DNA from 3 places in the Methylicorpusculum oleiharenae genome. Region 1 is predicted to be linked to each of the others. Evidence: riboswitches for the same ligand, from Rfam matches in the RefSeq annotation. Region 1 holds a riboswitch; each other region holds the start of a gene.

Region 1 (8,346 bases):
TGAGCCAAAATGCCGTTAACCGTCGAGCTAAGCAAATATTCTTCCATCCCCATATCGAGCAACCGCGTAACGCCGCCGGCCGCATCGTTGGTATGCAGCGTCGATAACACCAAATGCCCGGTCAACGCCGATTGAACGGCTATTCTGGCGGTTTCGATATCACGCATTTCACCGATCATAATGACATCCGGGTCTTGCCGCACAATGGATCGAAGGGCTGTGGCGAAATTAAGCCCAATTTGAGGTTTGGCTTGAATCTGATTTATGCCTTCCAATTGATACTCAACCGGATCTTCGACCGTGATGATTTTACGTTCTGCTGTATTGAGTTGTTTGAGCGCCGTATACAAGGTCGTCGATTTACCGCTGCCGGTAGGGCCGGTAATCAGGATAATGCCATGCGGCTGGGCCAATACGTCCAGAAACTTTTGATAATGCTTACCCACAAAGCCAAGGGCAGTAAAATCAAGAACAGTCGCTTCCTTGTCCAATAAGCGGATAACGACACTCTCGCCGTATAAAGTCGGAATCGTCGAAACACGCAGGTCCAGTTCTTTACCCAGCATTTGCAGTTTAATACGCCCGTCCTGAGGCAAGCGTCGTTCGGCGATATTCAACTTGGCCATGATTTTAATTCTGGATAACACGGCAGCGGTTGAGGTAACAGGTGGCGCATCGATATTTTGCAGAACACCGTCAATACGCAAGCGTACTTTCAGGCGTTGTTCGAATGGTTCGATATGAATATCAGACGCCCGGTTTTCAATCGCCCGTTGCATGATCAGATTGACCATTTTAATAACCGGCGCCTCGCTGGCCATGTCCTTCAAATGCTCAAGATCTTCCTCTCCTATCTCATCCGACTCAAGATTCGAGACGAGTTTGTCCATCTGGGACTTTCCTTCACCGTATTGCATTTCCAATGCAGCATCAATCTCAGACATCAGCCCGATTTTGGCAGCAATATTTTTTCCAGTCGCCAGTTGCAAAGCATCAAGCACAAAATGATTTTCAGGATCCATAACGGCGACCTGAATCTGCTCATCGTCCTTGCTTAAACCGATGACATGGTATTGCTTGAGAAACCGAAGCGACACATTATCGGGCAAAGGCGTTTCAAGCGGATAGTCTTCCCCGCGGACTTTTTCCATCGGGTGTGTCGCAATAAACGCCTCAGCAATATCGAATTCGGAACAAATGCCCAACTTGATCAGCAAATGCGGTAAGGTTTCCACGACCGTAGACTGCATGACCCGATCCACTTTTTTTAACTCGGCATCGGTCAATTTTTCCAGGTACTGCAAGTGACTTAAAAAACTGTGATATTCCGGAGCTAGCTTTGCGGTTGAATAATCCATGTTGACTACCAGAACTGTGAATTTGGCAAATTATAAACGATAGAAAATATTAAATCCGTTATTGGTTAGTGTGAAAGTCATTTCGGAATTTGGCAATGAAATTACAACGCTCGGCAATTGGAGAATAAACCGGCAATCAATCCTGATAGGTCGAACTTCTCATTCGCAAAAAATGCAGACAGGAACCTGCAGTGTTTTCTTGGGATAGACATCGATTTTTCTTTCATAGCCGAACAATACCAATGAATTTAGATTGCAAAGATTATTTACGTAACATCTAAGCATCCAAAAACCAATCAGTTGCCATTCATTCTTGCTGCTTACCCTTTCTTTCCGAACAAAAAGCTCGTCACCGCCCCGCACATCATAATATTAAACATCTCGCAAGAAATCATCGATGTTATTTGAGCTTATTTTGATATTGGTTTTATGGAAATTTGAGGGGATTTCAAGGAAACTTTAAACGAAAGAGGGGGCTGAATAATACGCAGGGGGTAGAACGTTAGTGCATCATTTCTATTCAGACATGACTTATAGATCGATAAAAAGTCGGATTTATCTCTTTTGAATGAAATGAAAAATTACTAACAATTTTTCAGCTCAGTTATCAATACAGACATCGCTAACATCAGTCAAAAAGAAGGGAGAAATGTTTATCTGTAATTCGAAAAGTGGTAACCACTGCATTGAGATCACTATTTTTTGAGTTAAAAACAAGCGCGAAAACTGAGTTTACCAGACACAGGATCATGTCTTGATTTCAAGAGGTTTGAGAGTATTTAACTCAGTTACTTAAGACACAGATCGAGACAACAAGGATATTTTTTAGTTCCTTTAAGTAAAAGCCTAACCCGCCGTGAGCCGGGGACGGAAAGCCAAGAATCTGCAGACAAGCAGACAGTCGGGTTGCACTTAAATTATTTCACTTAGGGGTAATTTATTATGTTCGAAACGAAAATACCATTTAAAAAATTTAGCTCTATTGTCGCCTTAGGCCTTTTAGCCGGATCAGCCTCGGCAAATGTTTTATATAACAATACCAATTTAGAAGAATTTGGCAGTCAAGGCGTCCCTCCGGGCTGGATGGCAAGTGCATTTCGCGTAACCGAATCAGCTTGTCCCTTTGGCTGTGATGTAAGCGATATAACTTTATTGCTTCGTTCCGGAACATTATTCGGCCCCACAGCAGGGATTACACTAGAAGTCTATTCGGATTCAGCCAATCAAACAGATGCTCCTTCAGCACCCGGCAGTTCATTAATCAGCATGATTAATCCCAGCTCGTTCAACACAACTGCCAAGTTTGCTGTATTTAGTGCGCCCGAACAAGATACTAACACTCCAGCAGTATTTCAGAAGAACAGCTGGTATTGGGTTTATCTCTCAGCCACTCCAGAGGCGTCTCTAACCGAATGGTCTTACGATGGCGGATCAGGATACTGGGCATTTGACAGGGGCGAAGGCGCTCAATTTGGAGATGAAGGACCTTTCATCATGAAAGTAGAAGGCGTAAAACGGTCCGGATCAACTGGACCAATTGATCCACCTTCTCAAGTTCCTCTGCCAGGCACGGTGTGGTTAATGGGCTCAGCACTCATAGGTTTATTATCGACCTGGCGTAAAAAAACGGCCTGATAAGCACGATTGAGTCAAACCAGCCCGCTACTTATTTCCAAGATGATAAGTCAGGCCAGAAAAAACCTTTAAAACTGTTATCAACAAAGAATTGAGCAATATGCTCTCTTGGTCAGCGGGGCTGTCATGTCCCCGCTGACTCAATTGGTCAACATGACACCCTATTATTCTCTTATAAGAGTTAAGGAGTTTTTTATGAACACAAAATTAACAATCGTAGCGTCAGCCGTAATGATCGGAATTTCATCAATGGCAAACGCAGCCAACCCACCATTAATTAATGACATTTACAGCAACGGACCTCAGTCACCCATCGTTGCCACCACAGATTTGAGTGCTGCTGAAAGAGCGGCTTACGCTCTTTATGAAGGTGTAATGCAAGTCGCAGAAGCTAGAATTCACGCACAAGGTTGCTCCAGCCTGACTGCCGATGTAAGCATTTTTGCCAATGGTTACACCACCAATAATGCGTCTAAAGACAACTCCGTTGAAGTCGTCTCAGGCGGAAGCACATTCGAACTTGACGCCGAATTAGACGCTTTTGTTGCCGGTCGCGGGCAAAAAGTGGTAGTCGATCAAGTAGGCAATGGCAATTTGAATGGAACAGGTGTGAGCCTTTATCATGCTGACGTGGTTTACAACAGCGTCAATAACATGATGGTTTCTGACAGCCGTGTAGACGTTGTGGGTATCAACGGCAGACCTGATTCATATTCAGGTCGTGTCATTAAAGACTTCTATCGTGGTGCGCTTAACAAAAGTAGCAACGACTACTACACCATCTTTGATTGGGGCCTGCAGTCCATTTCAAAATTGGGTTACCCAGTTAACAAATACTGGCAACGGTCTAAATCTCGCCGTGACAATGGCGATATTGGCCGTACCGTATTTGTGAAAGACCGCTTAGTGGGTGCAAACTCCTGCCGTATCACTATCGATACAGTTGGATCAAACAACAGAGATTACTTCTGGCAAAATGGTAGCCTGAAAATTGAGTCTGTTGCTCCATCTGCACCAGTAGCAGCATTTGAAGAGCATCCATTCAATTAATGGTTAATAGATTGTTATATTATAAAAAACTTGCATTAGCTAATTTTCGATGATCCGGGAGCTGAAAGCCTCCATACGGAATTCATAAATTTTAGACAAACAAGTTGCCAAGCGGCTGCTAATGCCATGCGTTAGCAGCCCATTACAGCTACTAGTATTTAAGTGATTTTAATAAAGCAGCCCATGCCAGGGACCTCGCCTTATCACTTAAATTTGTTTAAATTTTTAATCATTTTGAACATCAAAAACTAGTTAAATACCTACCTAAAACGATAGACTTTCGAGGAAGAGCAGCAATGAACTACAAACTCATAGCAGCAGTAATGTTGTCAGGTTTAGCGTCCATTGCGACGGCATCATCCACCGCTAATCCCATGCCCCCCCCCGACATTTATGCAGCCGGACCTACATCACCCCCCGTTGCTAAAACAGGTTTATTCGGCCCAGAAAGAGCGGCTTACGCGCTTTTAGCCGGAGTGATGCATCAAACTGAAGCAGTCATTGCCGCCATGAGCTGTTCTTCATTGGCAGGGACTTACGAATTATTCATATTCACCGACGGCACGGTGAATAACCCAGATTACAATTTTGTAACCGTGGATTCGCCAGCGTCAACTTTTACCTTGTACGCGACCATTAATCCACTGGTTCAATTTAGAGGCCAGGCAATCACAGTCAAGCAGACAGAACCGGGCTCTTTAAACCGTACCAAAGTGAATGGTTACTATTCCAATGCGACTTACGATGCAAATACCACGACACTCAACATAGACAGTGTCACTAACGTTCAGGGAATTAATGGACGCTTTACAGCTTATCAAAGCCGGGATCTCAAAAATTTTTATCGGTCTATCGATAGCGTCTCAGGTCTCCCTTACATTTTTGACTGGGGCCTAAAATCATTATCCAATTTAGGCTACCCCATTCAAAAATACTGGCAACGCTCAAAGTCTCTTCGTAACGACGGCGTTTTAGGAAGAACTGTAATTGTGAAAGAAAGGCTTGTCGGACCCAATGCCTGCCGAATTGTTATCGACACATCAGACTTTAATAACATAGATTTTTTCTGGCAATCAGGAACATTGACTATCAGCACCGAACCTCCGTCTCCTGCTTATGAATTTGATTTTTAGGAAAGGTGCTGTCCTTTTTTTAGAGTGAACGCGCATTACTGAGGTGCTTAGATTTTATTCTCTGGTCGCAGACATCTGCAGGGTTTTAAGTAACCAATAAAACATCTCTATCGCGTTATAAGGGATTTTTTACAGCGTAATTTCGTTGGATCAATAACTATTTTGAATTCTTGAGGAGTTTTTAATGAACCACAACATAATTTTGTTAACCTCGGCGGTGATTATAAGCTGTTCAAGCATTGTGAATGCTGAGAGTCTTAATCCACCTGCAATTACCGATATTTATGCTATAGAACCCAACTCTACCCTGATTACGAACACCGACTTGAGTGATCCGGAGAGATCTGCTTTCGCTTTGTATGATGGCATCATGGATGTGGCTGAAGCCAGGATTCATGCAAGCAGTTGTAGCGATGCAATAGGCGAATACAAAGTTAACATCTTTTCTGATGGCCGTGTCCGTGGACGTCGGCAAAACAATACAGTCCTGCTCACCTCATCCGGTGGTTCATACCGTCTTTTTGCAATTCCAAGCGAACCCGTGACTGGACGCGGTGTAACTATTTTGCTTTATCAGCTCTCTCCCGGCACTCTGGAAGACATGCAGGTCAATGACTACACTGCCCAGGTTACTTATAACGACTCAAGTAACCTGATGACATCGAACAGCAAACTGGAGGTAGAGAGTATAAATGCTGAACTTGACAGCTATTCAACCCATACCGTCAAAAGCCTTTATCGGGACTCTTTAAGTGAATCTGACAGGGACTTTTACAACATCTCTGATTGGGGCCTCAATATGACATCTAAACTGGGTTATCCAGTGAATAAATATTGGCAGCGATCAAAATCGCGCCGTGATGACGGTAATATTGCACGCACTGTTTTTGTCAGGGATAGCCTGATTCAGACTTCCCCCTGCCGAATCACCCTAGACACGAACGGCTACAACAATATTAATTATTTTTGGCAAGAAGGTAGTTTAAAAATTGAATCGGTTAATCCTAGCGCACAAGTTTCTGCGTTTGATGAATTTCCATTTAATGAAGTTGACTTACCAGCTCTACAATAAATAATGCTACTTTGTCAGATTTTAAAGCTCGACATGCGTCCTCTGATTGCTGAAGAGTATAAAAGCGGTCACCCTTACTCGTTTTCGGCTTGAAATAACTTCCCGATCATTGGATTTCGTTGTTTGGGGCTAATTTATTTGCCTCAAACAGCGCCCTGATTTTTTAAGACTCATACTTCTCGACTTCCAAAACAACTCTTGATAGAAAATCAAAAGGTTAAATTTATGAAAAACTCATCTGTCAAGTTGGGCTCAGTTATCTTGAGCTTTGCAGTGATGACTCACGCAAACGGAGAGCCACAAACGGCTCCTCAAGCTCCCAGCATGTTTGATAACGGCCCTCTGCCTCTAACAATCATTGACCTGAGCGCTTCTGATATATCAGGTATTGCACTAATTGAAAGTATCATGCACATTGCAGAGTCGGTTATTCATGTCAACAGTTGCCCGTCAACTGCTGGGGTTTACTCTATTGAGGTTTCCGCCAACGGATCAGTTAAAAGTCCACAATCTAATAACATCAAGCTTTTTTCTCCCGAGAACACTGAACCTCTTGCGCTCAATGCCAGCCTCAATCCCCAGGACGATTTCCGTGGACAAACCATTAATATAAAACAGCAGAACAACGGTAAACTGAAAGAAACGTTAATATCCGGATATTCTGGTGAATTCACCCTAAATAAGGAATCAAATCTAGTAGTTATTGAAAGTCATCTGAACGCATCGGGATTGAATAACGGTTTAATTTCTTTTCAAAACTCATCAATAAAAAACTTTTATCAGGAGCAAAAAACTACCGATTCAACCCAGTATTTATTCAACTGGGGGTTACAGTCTTTATCCGCTGAGGGATATCCGGAAAATACTTATTGGAATCAATCCAAATTACTGAAGGTGGGTGGGCATTTGAAACGCGTTTTATTATCTAACGACAGGTTGATCGGCGCATCCGCATGCCGGATTATTATCGAAAGCGCATCTGTTGAGCCGAAGAAGGATAATACCTTTTTACACAAAGGCACGATCACCATTTCTGAATCAACGCCAAAATCTGAACTTCCCAAATCCAGTGAGTTCTGAGACGATCCATTCCACCTATTTTTAGGGATTTGGGGGAGATATAAGTATCAAGCAGAAGATAATATTATTTCTCAAGCCCCTTGATTAGTTCTGTGAGCATAATCCGTATGTTGATCACATTGAATAAGGCGTTAGCCCATGCTAATCTGGGCGGCCGTAAATGCCTTAACCTTTGTGTAAATGACCCAAATTATGAGTCCTTCCCAACCGCTGCAACTATGGCTGATAACCGATAACAAACCCGGCCATAGAAATCAGTTGGAAGGCTTGACCAACGCCTTGGCAGAATTAATGCCGATTGAGGTCCATAGGTACGAGGCCAGCCTTACTTTATCGGCACGCTTTAAAACGATTGTGACAATGTACAAAGATGTCCGGATCAAAAAACCGGACTTGATAATAGCTGCTGGACATAATACTCATCTATTACTGCTGATAGGGCGCTTTCTTTTTGGCGGGAAATCGATCGTTTTAATGAAGCCCTCGCTTCCGTTAAGTCTTTTTGATATGGCCTTGATACCTCAGCATGACGGGCATTTCCAGCAAAATAACGTGATATCTACACTGGGCGCCATCAATAAAATCAAACCCTGTCAAACCCACGACAAAAACAAAGGGCTTTTTCTGATCGGCGGGCCTTCCAAACATCATGGTTGGAACAGTCACCAGATGGCAGAACAAATTGAAACTATCATTGACGGCGCCCCCGATATTCGCTGGAAATTAACCACATCAAGACGAACGCCAGGCGATTTTTTACCCCTTCTGAATCATCTCAAAACCAAACTGACTATCACACCCCATACAGAAACCGGACCTGACTGGCTTCCGGATCAACTTTGCGAATCCGGTTTTGTATGGGTCAGTGAGGACAGTGTATCGATGATCTACGAAGGATTGACTTCGGGTGCCTCCACTGGATTATTGGAAGTGCCTATTCTTAAAAACGGCCGCATCCAGCAAGGCATTGAAGATTTATTAACAGCAAAAGCGCTTTATCGAGTCAATGATTGGCCCA
Region 2 (8,346 bases), 1.7 Mb from region 1:
ATGGGCAATAGGCGCACTTCCAAGCCCTGCTTCATTGGAAAAAATGCCTCTTGCTACGCCATATCGTACTGCCGCCCATACGCCCACACCGGCAAAGCCGCCTGTCGCAGCCATTGGATTAAATGCGCTGTGTATTATCGTCATAAATGCGGCTGGCACGGACTCAATATTGATGCCGATAACCAGGAGTGAACCTGAAACATAGCCAATCGCCATGAAAGGAACTAATTTTTCGGCCACTTCGGCAATCCGGGTAATTCCTCCCAAAATCACAAATGCGGTCAGAATGGTCAGCATCACCGCTGTTACTTCATTTGAGAGGTGAAACTGAAGTGACAGCGCACCGGCAACTGAATTTGCCTGAACCATATTCCCTATTCCAAACGAAGCCAAAGTACCGAATGTCGCAAATAACGGAGCTAACCAATACCATCGTTTTCCCAATCCATTCTTGATGTAGTACATAGGACCGCCTACATGCTTGCCCAAATGATCGGTCTCTCTATACTTAACGGCCAGCAACGACTCTGCATACTTGGTAGACATTCCAAACAAAGCGGTCATCCACATCCAGAAAACTGCACCAGGACCACCCATGTAGATAGCGGTTGCAACACCCGCGATGTTTCCTGTGCCTATGGTGGCGGATAAAGCCGTCATGAGGGCTTGATAAGGCGTGATATCACCTTCCTGCTCGGATTTTCTTCCTCTCCAAAGCGAAACGAACGCATGCGGGGTGTTCAGCCAGGTAAAGGCTTTAAGCCCCAATGTCAGGTAAACACCCATACCCAGCAAAAGAGCCATCGTAGCAGGCCCCCAAACAAAAACACTGAGTTGATTAAGCCAATCATGAAAGACATTCATCAGGATAAATTATTCACTTCAGATATCTTGTCATAATCAACCCCGACACTGACTATAAAACTGGTAGCCTGCTCTACATTCATCTCTGATTTAATCACTTTTGACTTATTAACGATAACGGTAAAACCGGAGGTGGGATTGGGTGAGGTAGGAATAAACAAAATATACCTATCTTCAAATTTGTTGGTCACATAGGAAGGCACCCACAGTCCTTCTTTTGGGTATTCCACATACACCACCTCCCGCGCATCTTTTCTATCATGAGAAGAAAACATATTGATCACTTTTTTAGTGACGCGATAGATGCTGTTTAAAAGCGGAATCCTGTCAATGATGAAATCAAAAGCGGCAATAGCCCAAAACTTACCTTCTTTGACTATTTTATGGCCAATTAGCACCAACAATAAAAAACTGACAGCAAAAACCACGGATGTATACAGATAACTATCGGCATAACCGTAGACCAGCCCGAAAAGATCAGCCACCCTGTCTTTCACAAAAATGACAATCTGCAGCACAATAACGATGGGGATAACGGCAAAAATACCTATTAGAAAATTATTAAATATTTTCTTTAAAGAAACATTCATATGACTTTTCTCATTAAATTAGACGTTAAAAAAGTCAATATAGCTAATTGTTGACATAATATTGACTGACTCGAAATATCGGAATGGTTACCCATGATAAAGCCATTCGATTAGGAACAAACTAAAGTTTACACACAGGGCGTTCAGCTATACATATTACGTATTTAAATTTTCGGGTTTTCAGTAAGCACTGAATTTGGAGCACGCCCATTAAACTCAGCACTCAAATCTGGTTAGGCGAGGATAAGCTATAGCGTTTTTTGAGGCAAGTACAAGCGGATATTTATGCGGGGTATTTCGGTGAGTTTGAAGCCGATAAAATAGCGTGCGAGTTCGATCTGGATTGAGAAATAAAAATCAGCAAATCAATCGTAAAACTAAAAATTAAACAAAAAAAAGGGGCGCAAGCGCCCCCCTCTAAACTGAATACAACTATTACGCTGTCACAACGTTAGCTGAAATGCGTTTTTTGCGTCCAACACTTGATAATAGACCTACTAAACCAGCGCCGAACATCCAAACAGCAGAAGGTAATGGTACTGGCTGAATATCATGCGCTAACACAAATTGTGAATTTGGACCGAAACCACCAAAATTCAAAACGTATGTGTCAATTAAACCAAATGGTGTCAAAACCAAACTAGGAGCATTCCAAACGTTGTTAAAATAAGAAGCAACTTTAAAATTACTAGCAACTCCACTTAACAAAGAACTATCCCAATCCAGGGTTGCAGGAACATAAGGAGCAAGTGTTACCGTAGTCACTAAGTTATCGGTAACGCCATCAAAAATGCCTAATTGGACTGAGGTTGAGGAGCTTGAAAACAGTAAACTGCTATTATCTGTAGCAAACCAATTTGTTGGCACCGAATTCGCCGAAGCTAAACTGGTCACCACCATTAAAAATAAAACACTAAGAGATTTTTTAAGAAACATAATTACACCCATTTTGAAAAGTGCAACCAGACTGTCTGAACAGAAAAACATTATTCAGACTCTTGGCTTTCCGTCCCTACCTCACGATAGGTTTAGCCTGACTTATACGATTACTAAAGAATCCCTTTGTTTAAAATTGGGTCATACACTTGAGTTAAAAAATGTATGACCTATAATCCAAATATGATCCTTCACATTTGGCATTATCCCTTGCTTGTATTAAATACACCTTAATAAAATACCAAGCGATTGAACATAAAAAAATTACTCAATTGTTCAAAATTGACCGAACTAATCCACCAATCAAAGGCGTAAACTTATGTTTTTATTGCAACTATTAAGACAAAGTCAAACGTTTAAATCTTGATCAATTACAAACTTTTTAACATTAGCCTGATAAGCTACTTTTATTATTTTGATTAAAATATGAGGGGATTTAAGTTAATTTATATTTACAGCTACATTATTACCTTAAAAACAACTTATTAAAATTGTACTTAAGTGCTACGCATAAATACTGTAAACAATTTAACTTTTTAAAATCACTCCTGCTCATAACAGATAATGCTTTCGGGAAAGATGCAGCTAAAACAACTGCCTTTACCCAGTTCACTGACTATTTCAAGCCGTGCATTGTGATTGAGCAACACATGTTTTACGATCGCCAGACCCAAACCGGTGCCGCTTAATTTTCGCTTTCTCTTAACATCAACACGATAAAAACGCTCAGTAATCCTTGGAATCTCAAACGGAGCAACGCCCTCGCCATGATCGGTCACATCAAGTCTGACCCCATCGCCGTCCATATACCAGCGAACGCTTACCAATGATTCTTCGGGTGAATATTTCAATGCATTGATGAGGAGATTACTGAATGCGCTTCGTAAGTCTTCTTGAACACCAATAAGCCCTTTCGGTGTCTCTAATAACAACTGTATTCTTTCTGACGCGCTTTTAAGATTCCCATCCTCATTGCAAATGGCTGTCAAGAGCCCGCATACATCAACACATACTGTTTTTTTTCTTTGCGTTTCCAGTCGAGTCAACAGCAGTAAATCATCAACCAAATGCTCCATTCTTTCTGTTTGGCTTTGCATCTGGCGCAACGAATTGGTGAGCAATGGAGAATCCTGATCATCCATGTCCTTTAATGTCTCCAGATAGCCTTTAAGCACCGTCAGCGGAGTTCTCAGTTCGTGTGATACGTTTGCGACAAAATCCTTGCGCATACTTTCCATCTTTTTTAATTGCGTAACATCCTGAGCCAGCAATAGCCGCAACCCGGCACCATAGGCGACAACTCTAACCGATAGAATGATACCGCTGTCTATGGGCGAGGGAATGATGATGGCATTATCAAAATTCCCCAGCTGCAAGTAACTGAGAAAATCAGGATGACGGAATAAATTAATTATTCGCTGTCCTTTATCGGCTCTTTGTAAACCAAGCACTTTCATGGCTGATTTATTTGCCCATTCAATTTCATCATGGCAGCCTAACACGACGGCCGCATCGGGCAAGGCTTCAGTCGATTTACGAAACTGATCAATCATTTTGGTCAGCTTTTTTTTACGCTTTTTTTGACTTTTTCTGAGCTTGTAAACATGATAATAGATACCCGCCCAAATCCCGTTGATATCCGAATATTTTTCTGCTCCACCAAATTTGATCCATTTTTCAAAACGATAAATCTGAACATACTGGCGCAAAAGCAGAAGGCTGATAGCGATTAGATAAAGAAGAATGAAGTGCCCTGTAAAAACGCCTAAAATCCCTATAAGCACCAACAAGGTGATTAGCATCAGAACTTCTTTATGCCATAGCGTCATAAAGTCAGTCTATTAATGAAAACCGGTAACCAAAACCACGAACTGTCTGGACTAAATCCTCACGACCGTATTCTGCCAATATCTTTCTTAATCTCCGGATGTGGACATCCACCGTTCGCTCTTCGATATAAACGCTTCTTCCCCAGACTTGATCAAGCAATTGCGTCCGGCTATAGACTTTATCCGGATGAGTCATAAAAAATTGCATGAGACGAAATTCAGTTGGACTGACTTCCAATTGCTTATCGCCCAGAGTAAGGCGATGTTGTTCGGTATCCAAAATAATATCGCCCAAGGTAATCTGGGCTAAATCCTGAATTTTACCGGCTCTTCTAAGCACTGCGCGAATCCTGGCGACCAATTCTTTAGGCGAAAAGGGTTTGGTCATGTAATCATCAGCACCTATTTCCAATCCTCGTACCTTATCCTCTTCCTCGCCCCGGGCAGTCAGCAAAATAATGGGGATCTCCCGGCAAAACTGATCTTTTTTTAAGCGCCGGGCCCATTCGACCCCGGATATACCGGGCAACATCCAATCCAGCACGATCAGATCAGGTTGATGATCACTTAATGATTTGTTGGCCTGCTCGGCATCACAGATTCCTGTTGCATTAAATCCAGCCTGCTCCAATACCATGACCAACATATCCCTGATAGCATCTTCATCTTCAACAACAAGAACCGATATTCTAGTCATAAATACACAACTTTCACTTTAATGCTTGATTTTAACAGTTAGTGTATTACATTTTTATGACAAGGCTCATTACCACACTCACTTCACTAAAAACTATCTGCCCAGTTCCTTGCAGAGTGATAGCTCAAAAGGTAATTTCATCGACTAAAGGAGCTTAAAAAAATCAGTATTTACTTTGCTTGACTAGATAACGAACGGGCACGGAAGTAATCATCGCCGAGAGGAGCGGCAATTAAGAAAAACTAAAGCCGAGCAGATAAAGACCAAAACAAAGTTTTATGCATCCTTGCACACAGGTCCTGCCAAAAGAAAATGAATTTATACAGCGTCACCCACATCCAGCGCTACAAACCAATTCAGAAAGCGCTTTATGTCATCTCCCTTAAATAATCGGACATGCTGGGCGCCATAATATCCATCATCAATCTGCATCGCTATTTGCCGATTTAAGATTGGCCGGCAATAGCTTCATGATGGCCTAAATCCACTATCACCTTTTTAAATACTTAACGACAGCATCCCATACCGGCTCACCTGATAACGGCTCGCCCACGCCGGCCCATCCGGCTACTTTGTAGGTTTTATCCGCTTGCAGCAACGCACTGCCGGTCAAGGCAAGCCCGGAAATCCGCCCGCCAATATCGGCATACGGATTGCTTCGAAACGTCATTCCGCCAACCCGGACCATATCGCCGCCCTGCCGGTAATAAGGATCCTTATTAAACAAATTATCCGCCACATCCTCCAGAATGCTTTTTATTTCATACCCCTTAAGCCTTCTTACAAAGGTTTCAGGATAGGTGATGGCGGTATGGTTCATGATATCTTCAAAGGTAATTTGATCTCCAGGCAGCAAAGTATGGCCCCAGCGAAAGCCCGGAGAAAAAGCGATTTCAGCGTCATGGACCGTCATCAATGCATCCAATATCAGTTGATCGAAAGAGCCGTGAAAATTATCCCGCCTGAACAGCAGCCGGTCTGCCACCGCCACAGGTGTTTGCAGCTTGGTCAGATAGGGCGCCCTGATCGAATTGATTAAAACTTGCATGTCCGGATCAGACGGGAGCAAATTGGCAAAAACCGGCAATAAACGGTAACGAAAATCGCGTAGCCGGCCATTAACAATATCCAAATCCAGCACCGCTAGAAACTTGCCATGACTGCCCGCATTAGTGACCCAGGTTTGGCCCCCCCGATTTTTGACTAAAAACGGTTTTGGCAAGGCATCGTGCGTATGTCCCCCCAAAACAAAATCCAGCCCGGAAACCTGGGAGGCCAACTTCACATCCACATCCAAACCGTTATGAGACAGCAACACAATCACATCGGCCGCTTTAAGCCGCTTGATTTCATCGATAGTAACCTGCAGATTCTTTTCTTCAATCCCAAACTGCCAATCAGGCACAAAGCGCTTGGGATTGGCTATCGCCGTGTAAGGAAAAGCCTGACCGATAACCGCAATGCGGGCATGGCCCAGTTGTTTAATGATATAAGGCTTAAAAACGCCGGCAATTTCTGAATCCCGCTCAAACTGAGCCTCATCGGTCAACGCGATATTCTGAGCAACAAATTCCCCGTTGAATGATTTTAAATTCTCCATGACCTGGACGGAGCCATAAGTAAACTCCCAATGCCCTGTCATAATGTCGACACCCAATAAATTGGCCGCAGCAACCATGTCCTGGCCCTGTGTCCAAAGAGCCGTTGCCGAACCCTGCCAACTGTCGCCTCCGTCTAATAACAGCGTATTTTCAGCGCCGCGCTCTGCTGTTATTTTTTTAACCAGCGCAGCCAGATGAGCAAACCCCCCGACTTTCCCATAAACACGTGCAGCTTCGACAAAATCAAGGTGCGTAAAAGCATGGGCCTCTATTGAATTCGGCTTAAAACCATAATGATCCAGCAAGGCTTGCCCTGCCAGATGAGGCGGTTTACCCATATCGTCCCCCAGACCCAAATTGACATCCGGCTCACGGTAATAAACCGGCATCAACTGCGCGTGACAATCGGTGATGTGAAGTAAGGAACATTTACCAAAAGACGGTTGTTTATAAAATCCATCCATTTTGGAAGACTGCAACAGTTGCCGTCCCGCACAGCCCGAAACCATCACGGCCGTAGCGAGCGTTTGGATAAAATCTCTGCGATTCATGAGGTAAAAATATCAATGCCTTGATAATGGATTTTTTTGTTAATCAAATACGTCTTTTCAATCGCTTTGACAGCCTGATATATCAAGACAAGCATTAAGCTATAACGAGGCTTAATAACTAGCTCTATTTCCTCAATAGAGATCATTTCTAATCGTGTATTCATCTGTATTTCGGCATTTTTTAGTATTTATTTGCTATCACAAAAACTAGTCTACAATTGTGATTAGATTCAAACTATTGTATGAATTTTTGCAATTTGTAAATTTTCCTGCCTTGGTTGGTGTAGAACAGGGGATTAAACCCGAGTTAATTCAGCTTCTTAAAACTGTTAAGTTCCGTGCTGAAAGGCCTCAATATAATATTTTTCAACAATAACTTGTTCCGGCTTTGCTTGAATAGCTCTAACAAAAGCTAGGTTTCCCGTCCATTATTACTTCGCAACCACATTCCTCATGAAACCTTACCTGTTCTTGGCTGTTTTCTGCTTGCCTTCGGCAATTGCTATTGGACAGCCAAGTGACGAAGAGCAACGCTATCAAGACGCACTTACTGCAGCACGGTCCGGTAACACTCAGTGGGCATTAGGGCAATTGAATCAACTCAAAACCCAACACCCTGAAACACTTCGCTATCTTTACGATTATATTCAAATCCTGTCCTGGACGGACCAAAGCGAAGCTGTTATCAAGCAAAGCCGACAACTGAACTTAAAGCAGGCTCCTGTCTACGTCCTTGAAGCCATTGCCAAAGCCGCCAGAAATACCGGTGATTTTATTCAATCGGAAAGTCTGTATCGATTGGCACTTGAAAAATCGCCCGCCCGTTTCGAACCCAAACTGGGGATTGGACTTGTTATTCTGGATAGCGGCGAATACGAACGCGCTATTGCCTATTTTACTGAACTGACAGCGGCTTACACGCAACACATTGAACCCTCACTCGCATTGGCTTACGCCTATGAATACCAAAAGGATTTTGCTAATGCCATAAAACAGTATCAAAAAGTTTTAGCCCAACAAACCGATCATTCCGGCGCATGGATAGGGCTTGTTTTTGCACTAAGATCGTCAGGTGAATACGAAGCAGCGCTTTCGATGGCGAAACAGCATCGTTCAGTTTTTTCTGATGAGGAATGGGCTGAAATCAATTGGGATTATGCCGCATTCCTGATAAGAAAAAGCGAGCGCATTGCAACAGCCGATCCTAACCGCTATCCGGAGATGGATAAAGCCATTGATGCCGTATATTCGAACCTGAATTCGATCGATAAACTCAGC
Region 3 (8,346 bases), 3.9 Mb from region 1:
TTATGTTCCGAAACTAACTAATCACGGCTATTAAATGCTATACACCTATCTGATCGAAAAACGGCAGCAATTACCAATGTGGCTCCAAAAGAAGGAGGCAAGATGAGTTTGGCAAGGATGTCGATAGCATTAAAGCTGCCTCCAAACCGCACAGAACGTGTTCAGAACGATCCTCAAGGCTCATCCTGCACCATTAAGAAAGTCGAACGATTTTCAGTATGAAAGAAATAAATCACCTATCAACTGTCACTTTGATGAACTAGAATATCTCTTAATTTTTAAATCTGGAAAGAATCATTTCATCCCCCAAAATTCACAAAAAATACAAAAATTTTCAAAGAGATGTCAATCTGTAGGCCGTCACTCACAGTATGAATAACTGAATCAATACAACACCCTGATTTCTTTTGAGTCTATCTTGGTTTTTCGTAGACTAACAACGGATTTTAGGATAAAACCCTATCAGATTAGCAACATTGGCCACCTTGTTTACAGCAAATAATTGAACGGATCACTTGGAAATAAACGTTCTGAAGCCAGAGAAAGAAGGCGCTCACCTTGCCTACACGCGCTCTTTAACCTCTCCTTTTGGAGAATACTAGGATATACATTTGAATTTCCAGAACATGGATCATGACCTTTATTGCATTAAGTTTGCTTTGGAAGAGTGATATCGTTTAGTTAATGATTAATTTGCAAATAGAGTTGGGGCTATTTTAATATTTGGCATTAATGATTCCCAGAAACCCTGCACTTTATCTCTAACCTGAAAAAAGTGTCACGATAACTTCTATTCTGATATTCAGCATTTTGGCTAACGTCTCTTCCGGCCTGCATGACAAACTATTTAAACCACTACTTTCATAAAACATAGGGACCTCCCAAATGATAGCTGTACAATTTATCCACCGGTTACTGCTGGTTATCACGCTCGCACTGCTGACGGCCTGCGGCAGCTCACAAGAGCGCGAGCAAAAGTATCTTGAAAAAGCCCAGTCCTTTTACGATCAGAACAATCTTGAGAAAGCCCGTGTAGAGCTAAAAAATGTTCTGCAAATCAACCCCAAAAACATGGATGCTAATTTTCTTTTGGCTCAAGTCGAAGAAAAAAGCCAAAATTGGCAAAAAGTATTCGGTTTATTATCCGCCGTTGTCGAAGGCCAACCGGACCGTTTCGATGCTCAAGTTAAACTGGGTAAATTATTTTTAATCAGCGGCAACGTAGAGAAAGCGGAAGAAAAAGCGGATTTAGTCCTGGCAAAAGCTCCTGAAAATATCGATGCTCTGGCATTAAAAGGCGCGATATTCCTACGTAAAGAAGACCCGACCCAAGCGAAGGCGCTTTTTGAAAAAGTCTTGGCACTCGAACCGGGCCAACAAGACGCAACCTTATTAATGGTGAAAATTCTGGGTGACGAGAAAAAAATTGATGAGGCATTGCAGTTAGTAGAATCGGCTTTAAAAGTCCATCCTGATGCGATTAATCTTGCGTTGGTAAAAATCAATATTCTTTCTGCTCAAGGCAAAAAAGATCAGGTTGAAGCCGAGATGAAAGCCTTGGCAATGCAATTTCCGGAAAATGAAAATTTGAATTATGGGTTAGCCAAGTTTTATGCATCCGATAAACGTATTGATGAGGCTGAACAGGTATTAAACAATTTAATAACTAAACTGCCAGAAGCTGATGGCCCCAAGTTAGCTTTGGTCGATTTTTTGATCTCACAAAGAAGCAAAGACATAGCTGAAACCAAATTGCAGGCCCTAATCAAGGAAAACCCAAAAAACTTTAGCCTGCGTTTTGCCTTACTCAGAATCTATCAGGATCAACCGGACCGTATCAAAGAAGTTCTGAATACCATCGTTGCTGATGATCCCGGCGGTAAACACGGACTTGAAGCACAAACTCGATTGGCCGCCATTGCAATCAGTGACAAAGACATGGAAAAAGCCCGTGGGATTCTTGAAGAAGTTATCAAAGCCGATCAGAAAAACAGTAATGCGCTTTTGATGAGGGCGGGCATCTTTCTTAACGAGAAGAGCTTTGACGCCGCCACGGCCGATTTAAGAACCGTATTGCGTGATGAACCGGAATCCGAAAAAGCCCTGCTATTGCTGGCAAGCACCCATCTACAAAACGGAAAAATCGATTTGGCCCGTGAATCTCTTGAGAAAATCCTGGCTATCAATCCCAAGAATCTGATTGCGTCACGTGACTTGGCCAGATTGATGGTAAGACAAAATCAGGCTGACGCGGCATTAGCACTGTTGGAAAAAACGCAAACCAATAATGAAAAAGATGTCGAGACTGTCGTTATGCTGGTCGACTTATACGGGCAACGTAAAGACTGGCCTAAAGCTGAAGCCGCAGCCCATTCATTGCTCGACCTTAGCGATAATAAAGAATTGGCCCATTATAAAATAGCCCAAGTCAATTTAGCTCAAGGAAAAACAAAAGAAGCAGCGGATGAATTCAAAAAAGTATTGGAAATCAAACCCTTTGCTATCGACGCTGTCAGCGGATTGGTTAACAGTTACCTGGCACAAAAAGACATTAAACAAGCTGAAAAAACGCTGGATGAGATATTAGCCAAACAACCCGAAAACGGTGCTTTCCTGTCCATGCGTGGCGAAATATATCTCAAACAAAACAAATTTGTCGAAGGTGAGAAGCTTTATTCCAAAGTGGTAGAACTTTATCCTAAGTTTGAACAAGGCTATCGCGATTTGGCTTCTGTTTACTTAAGACAGGAACAAACCGATAAAGCACTTAACGTTTATCAAAAAGGATTGGGCGTCTTACCCGATAGCGTTCAGCTATTAATGGAATTTGCAGCGATTAATGAAATCACCAAAAATACCGATGCCGCAATGGCTACGTATGAAAAAGTGCTCACACTTAAGCCTGAGCATCAGCTGGCAACCAATAATTTAGCCGCATTACTGGCCAACAAAGGTGGTGAAGAAAATATTAAACGGGGATTATCGTTAGCGCAAACCTTTAAAAACTCAGATTTCCCGTCATTCTTGGATACCTTTGGCTGGTTGAGTTATCTGAATGATCAGACAGATGATGCAGTGGCCGCATTAGAAAAAGCCGTTGCGAAAGAGGCGAGAATTCCCGACCTTCATTACCATCTGGGTATGATCTATCTGAAAAAAGGGCGTAATGAAGACGCTAAACAAGCATTTGAAAAAGCACTTTCCCTTAACACGGCTTTTGATGATGCAGATAAGGCAAAAACAGAACTTGAAAAACTGAAAACAGGTTCATAATCCTTAATATAGTGGGTTGAATCTATCACCGCCATTGATGCGAGTGATAGATTCAACGGTTTTAAAGTTAGCTCTGTTTGCCTCACAACACGCGTTAAATCTCAGGGCTTATTCTGTTACAAGAAAGCTGCATTATTCAGTAGCTTCCCGTCAACTTGGTTTTAGCAATAAACCGAAATCGAAAAATTTCAGGTCATATCCCACAATTTTTGTATGTGTCTGCGTCATATGACACATTATTGAGTTTTCTCTTTTCCCAAATAAAATGTTCAGAAGCCTCAATCAATAAATCGGCTTTAAAAACGTCACTTCTCTATCAAATGGTTATTTTAATTTCAATATAATCAATTGCTTATTCTCTCATCAAAAAAATAAAATCCACATCCGCTTATTTGATAATTATTGGCTCGTTAATTGCCTTTATGAAAGTCATACTGACTTAATCGATGATATCAGTAGATCGCCACACCTGTTGCGAGACAGGGCCGGAAAGCCTATGGGTCTTGAATCAATTGACTTCAAGATAGCCGGGTCGCCTCCTTTTAAAAAGGAGGTCTGCTTAGCTTTGCGTTTTAATGAGGCCGGCAGACATCACTTCTTTTATTAGCAAATAAACCATGAGGGTTCTAAAAGTGATGACAACTAAATTAGCAAAAGCTGTATCTATGGCAATTGCAGGTTCAGCCTTAACAATCGGTTCAATATCAAGCGCATCTGCGCATACGATGTACAACACAGAAATACGAACTGGCGTTGATAGTAACGGAATACCAAATCGTATATCTGGTACAGACGGTTTTGTATATGGCTTTCAAAATGCCAATTATCCTAACGTAACAGGATGGGTAGGCACCGGCACTGGTATTTCCAGCAATCTGCCATTCAACTACTCCGGCAAAGCTCATTTGAACTGGGCCGCCGAATTGCATCATGCAGGCAGTTCTTTGGAAATCTCCAAAGCCGACGCTCTAACTCGATACGGCTCGTCAATCAGTGATGCAGAAATTGATACCGGCGCAGGAGCATGGCAAGATGCAGGAATAGATGGCAACGGCAACCCTACAGTAAACGGACCTACCGGCTGGAAGCATCAAACCGATATCGGTTTGATCAAAGCCGAAGAAACCATGTTCATAACGCTCAAACCCTCAGTAGTCACTGGAACAGGCTTTGATATCCAAAACTTCGGTATCACTGTGTTTACTGGCATGGATAAGAACACTGGTGATTACAGTCACCATGGCTCGTGGAACTGCCCAGGGTGTCTTTCAGGTGGCAACCCCGCACCAAAACCCTATGATGCCAATGATCCATTTGGCACCCAAGGGTTAACCTATTTGATCCACGACGCAACTGTAGATGGCTTGAATGGCTTGACGTTCAAGGCAGTTGCAGGACAAGAGTATTCTGTATACATCGGTGGAGCAGGCGTAGGCCGCTGGAATGCAAACGTCGCTGACTATAAACTGGAAATAACCACTTCAGCTGTCCCAATCCCAGCTGCCGTCTGGCTGATGGGCAGTGGTCTGGTAGGCTTGATGTCATTTGGCCGTAAAAAAGAAAAAACAGCTTAAATTACACCCGTTCCAAAATGAGCAGTTCATCTGCCGGACCGCAGGACATTATCTCAGCGGTTCTTAAAGCCTGTTTAAGTCACAGGCCAATCAGAACCTCAAAACCGGCAAGCCAAGGATGGCTTTTACTGCTTTAAATCAGGAACTCACTTTAATGACAATACAAAGCGAGTTGCTACTGTTCAATTATTCTTGATCGTAAAACTTTGCACCATCTAGGTAAATTGAGATAACTGATCGCTAACCTTATTCGTTGAAATTTTTTTATCCAGCACAACATCAAAGCGCATAATTCTACCCTGAGCTGTTTTTGCATAAGTATCAAATACGTGTGAAATAGACATCGATATTTCCTATTAAAACGGGTTGCCCTTGGAAAAGTGAGTTCCATCTATTTATTTAATTAAGTATTTAAAGTATAGGAGGATAGCAGCGGTAACTAGCAGAGCTTAACAACTAAGCATTATCCGTCATGTACCTGACAGATTTTTTCGTTATCACGATGGGTTTGCGGTTCTTTTGTTAATCCACAGCTGGGGTATCCTCAAAAAATTCGCCAAGGACCAGCGTCCTTGGCGTAAGTTTTAGCCATTTAATTGTTTGATCAATGCAGCCAATTCATCTTGACCGGCTGAATCCAGTGGGAGTAACGGTTTGCGCGGAACACCTGCGTCAAATCCGCGCAATTGCAGGCCGGCTTTGATCGTCGTAGGTAAACCACCCTTAAGAATAAATTGCAGCAATGGGAGCTGTTTGTAAAATACTTCGCGCGCCTGCTTTAAATCACCCGCCAGGCTCGCCTCATACAGCTTCAACGGCCAGGCAGGAATCAGGTTGGGCGCAGCCGTGCACCAACCGGCAGCGCCTGCGGCAAAAGCTTCCAATGCCAAGGGATTACTACCGTTATAGAAGGGGATTTCTTCATTGGAAAGCTGGGAGATTCGATGCATGCGTTGAATATCGCCAGAACTTTCCTTAACCATGGTCACGTTATCAATCTCCTTGATGATGTGCACGATTAACTCGGGAGACAAATCCAGACCGCTGGTAGCCGGGTTGTTATAGAGCATCACGGGAATGCCGATAGCCTCGCTGATTGTAGCGTAATGCTGAAAAATTTCCCGTTCCGTCAGTTTCCAATAAGAAATAGGTAAAACCATTACCGCGTCTGCACCCACTTTTTCGGCAAACTTTGCTCGGCGCACTGCGTTTTGAGTAGTCAGATCGGATATCCCAACCACTGTCGGTACTCGTTTCGCGACTTGTTTTACCGAGGCCTCCGCCACCGTATTCCATTCCTCATCGGTTAGGTACGCACTCTCGCCAGTGCTGCCCAGTGGAGCAATTGCATGAGAGCCATCCTGGATAAGACGATCAATTAATTGCCCTAGTAGTTTTGAAGCAACGCGTGCTGATTCAATCTGGAAGTAGCTTGGTCAAGACCGGATTTTATGTGTGTTATCGAACAGACACCCTCAAAGGAATCGAAAATAATTCGATTGACACCGTACTAACGGAAAGGCATCTAAATCACTTCTTTAAAAGACTATCCTCCATGACTCAAACCCAATGTCTTGCCGTGTTTCCAGATGCCGGCGTCCAGAAACGCGGTGACAATTTTGAAAACCATGAGTTATTTACCTATATCAGGGGGTGACTTACTTGAAACCGAACACGACGTGTCTAAAAATCGGATTACCTTGGAGAAATTCCAAAGCAATCCATTCAGATTGCGAATGCCTCTCACCAACCCGGAGGGGTTTTATCGTCATTATGTCGAACTAATTGATGATCCTAAAACACTGGATCGCATGACATCGATGCTTTGCTCTATCTGTAAATTTGCCCGTTACGAATAGAGGGGCATTAAAGGCGCAGGGGATGTCGTTCCCGATAGAGCGCATTCAATTTCAGTAGAAGACCAAATTTCCTGCGTCCATTTAGCTGAAGAAACGTGCCCTGTACGTTTGTTCGACGAGCTGTTGAAAAACCGCGGCCTGGAACAGGTTGAGTGGAAATTAGAGTGGTCAAATCGAGCGTGGGTTGGCCGATCCCGTTTTCGCAAGAATGTTGATGATCGGGTGCAGACCCTGCGGCACTCCAGTGAGACAACTGCGTCGCTTATTTCAACCACGTGCTTGACAAGAACGGCACGCAACTGGCTCTGTTTCCGTATAACGACGCCGCCAACTGAGAGTAAGGATGCGAATCAGCTGAGCGTGAGCATGGCTGACCAAGAGCCGCCTCTCGTTAATCTTCTTTCCACTGAAGCAAAGGCGAAATATGTAGAAGGTCACAATACAATCAAAGAGGTTTCACGAAGAATACAGGATGACGGTTACAGAGAGGGCCATGGCCGGCGGAATGTGGCTTTGGTCGGTGATTGGCGTATTGCTGGCAATCCTGCTGGTCGTCGTTATCCTCAAACGGTCCAAAAAATAAGTCGGGCCGCGGCATTACTGATACGTGAACTGTAAACCATGAAAGGAGAACCGCTATGCTAATCAAATTAACGACGAATAAATCAGTGAGTGACACTGCGAATGCCTTACAGGCCGCCGTTCAGGCGAACCATTTTGGCGTCATGCAGGTTCATAACCTAAAAGACACCATGACCAAGAAAGGCGTGGAGTTCACCCGCGAATGCCAGATTTTTGAGGTGTGCCAACCTCAACAAGCAAAGAAGGTGCTCGATGAAAACATGAGTGTCTCCACCGCACTGCCATGCCGGATTTCCATTTACGAGGAGGACGGCAAAACGGTAATGGCAACATTGAAGCCAACCACGCTTCTGGCGATGTTCAACACGCCCCAACTGGCAGAAGTGGCTCAGGAAGTGGAAGACACTATCGTTAAAATCATGAACCAGGCTGCGTTGGCCTGATCGGCTCAGTCTTTAATGTTCTGCGGGTTTGGATCCTAATCACTATTGCCGGCAGAAAGTCGTATCAAAACCCGCTCAAAGTATTGTGGAGGGCGGTAAATCAGGGTTTGGAAGCAATCCTAAATAAAGCCAGGAGATCGCTATGCAGCATCATGATCACGTTACTGAAGATAATCCAGAAACTAAAATGTCGCATGCAGGAGGCGATCACCATGCGCACATGGCGGCCGATTTCCAGAAACGCTTCTGGATATCGCTGGCCCTGACCCTGCCAATTTTGCTGCTGTCACCTATGCTGCAAAAGCTGGTGGGACTGCGGGATGCCATTAGTTTTTCCGGCGATCTTTACCTGTTGTTTGGCTTTGCCTCGGCGGTGTTTTGGTATGGCGGCTGGCCGTTCCTGAAAGGGTTATTCAAGGAACTGAAATCTCGCCAGGCCGGCATGATGACACTGGTCGCCGTCGCCATCAGCACCGCCTATATATATAGCAGCGCAGTGGTATTTGGCCTGACCGGTAAGATGTTCTTCTGGGAGCTGGCCACCCTGGTCGACATCATGTTGGTGGGGCACTGGATCGAGATGAAATCGGTGATGGGCGCCTCAAAGGCGCTGGA

Evidence for each region. A riboswitch is a leader RNA that binds a small molecule or an ion and turns the genes downstream of it on or off. The one in region 1 is predicted to bind cyclic di-GMP.
Region 2: linked by a shared signal. The riboswitch ahead of GO003_RS09655 (hypothetical protein) and the one ahead of GO003_RS01870 (hypothetical protein) in region 1 are both predicted to bind cyclic di-GMP.
Region 3: linked by a shared signal. The riboswitch ahead of GO003_RS19315 (VPLPA-CTERM sorting domain-containing protein) and the one ahead of GO003_RS01870 (hypothetical protein) in region 1 are both predicted to bind cyclic di-GMP.

The regions. Positions count from the first base shown of each region.
Region 1 is NZ_WUTY02000001.1:388,575-396,920, forward strand. Features, by position in the region: gene gspE (type II secretion system ATPase GspE) at 1-1,358, opposite strand, end outside; cyclic di-GMP riboswitch class I at 2,193-2,272, shown strand; gene GO003_RS01870 (hypothetical protein) at 2,301-2,993, shown strand; gene GO003_RS01875 (hypothetical protein) at 3,189-4,043, shown strand; gene GO003_RS01880 (hypothetical protein) at 4,340-5,176, shown strand; gene GO003_RS01885 (hypothetical protein) at 5,361-6,248, shown strand; gene GO003_RS01890 (hypothetical protein) at 6,474-7,328, shown strand; gene GO003_RS01895 (mitochondrial fission ELM1 family protein) at 7,521-8,346, shown strand, end outside.
Region 2 is NZ_WUTY02000001.1:2,099,987-2,108,332, reverse strand. Features, by position in the region: gene GO003_RS09665 (alanine/glycine:cation symporter family protein) at 1-864, opposite strand, end outside; gene GO003_RS09660 (DUF502 domain-containing protein) at 864-1,454, opposite strand; gene GO003_RS09655 (hypothetical protein) at 1,890-2,441, opposite strand; cyclic di-GMP riboswitch class I at 2,409-2,497, opposite strand; gene phoR (phosphate regulon sensor histidine kinase PhoR) at 2,933-4,219, opposite strand; gene phoB (phosphate regulon transcriptional regulator PhoB) at 4,224-4,916, opposite strand; gene soxB (thiosulfohydrolase SoxB) at 5,407-7,068, opposite strand; gene GO003_RS09635 (hypothetical protein) at 7,065-7,232, opposite strand; gene pgaA (poly-beta-1,6 N-acetyl-D-glucosamine export porin PgaA) at 7,522-8,346, shown strand, end outside.
Region 3 is NZ_WUTY02000001.1:4,313,656-4,322,001, forward strand. Features, by position in the region: gene GO003_RS19310 (tetratricopeptide repeat protein) at 886-3,273, shown strand; cyclic di-GMP riboswitch class I at 3,726-3,813, shown strand; gene GO003_RS19315 (VPLPA-CTERM sorting domain-containing protein) at 3,909-4,847, shown strand; gene GO003_RS19320 (DUF2024 family protein) at 5,063-5,191, opposite strand; gene GO003_RS19325 (dihydrodipicolinate synthase family protein) at 5,432-6,268, opposite strand; gene GO003_RS19330 (hypothetical protein) at 6,476-6,706, shown strand; gene GO003_RS19335 (hypothetical protein) at 7,073-7,324, shown strand; gene GO003_RS19340 (DUF302 domain-containing protein) at 7,345-7,731, shown strand; gene GO003_RS19345 (copper-translocating P-type ATPase) at 7,874-8,346, shown strand, end outside.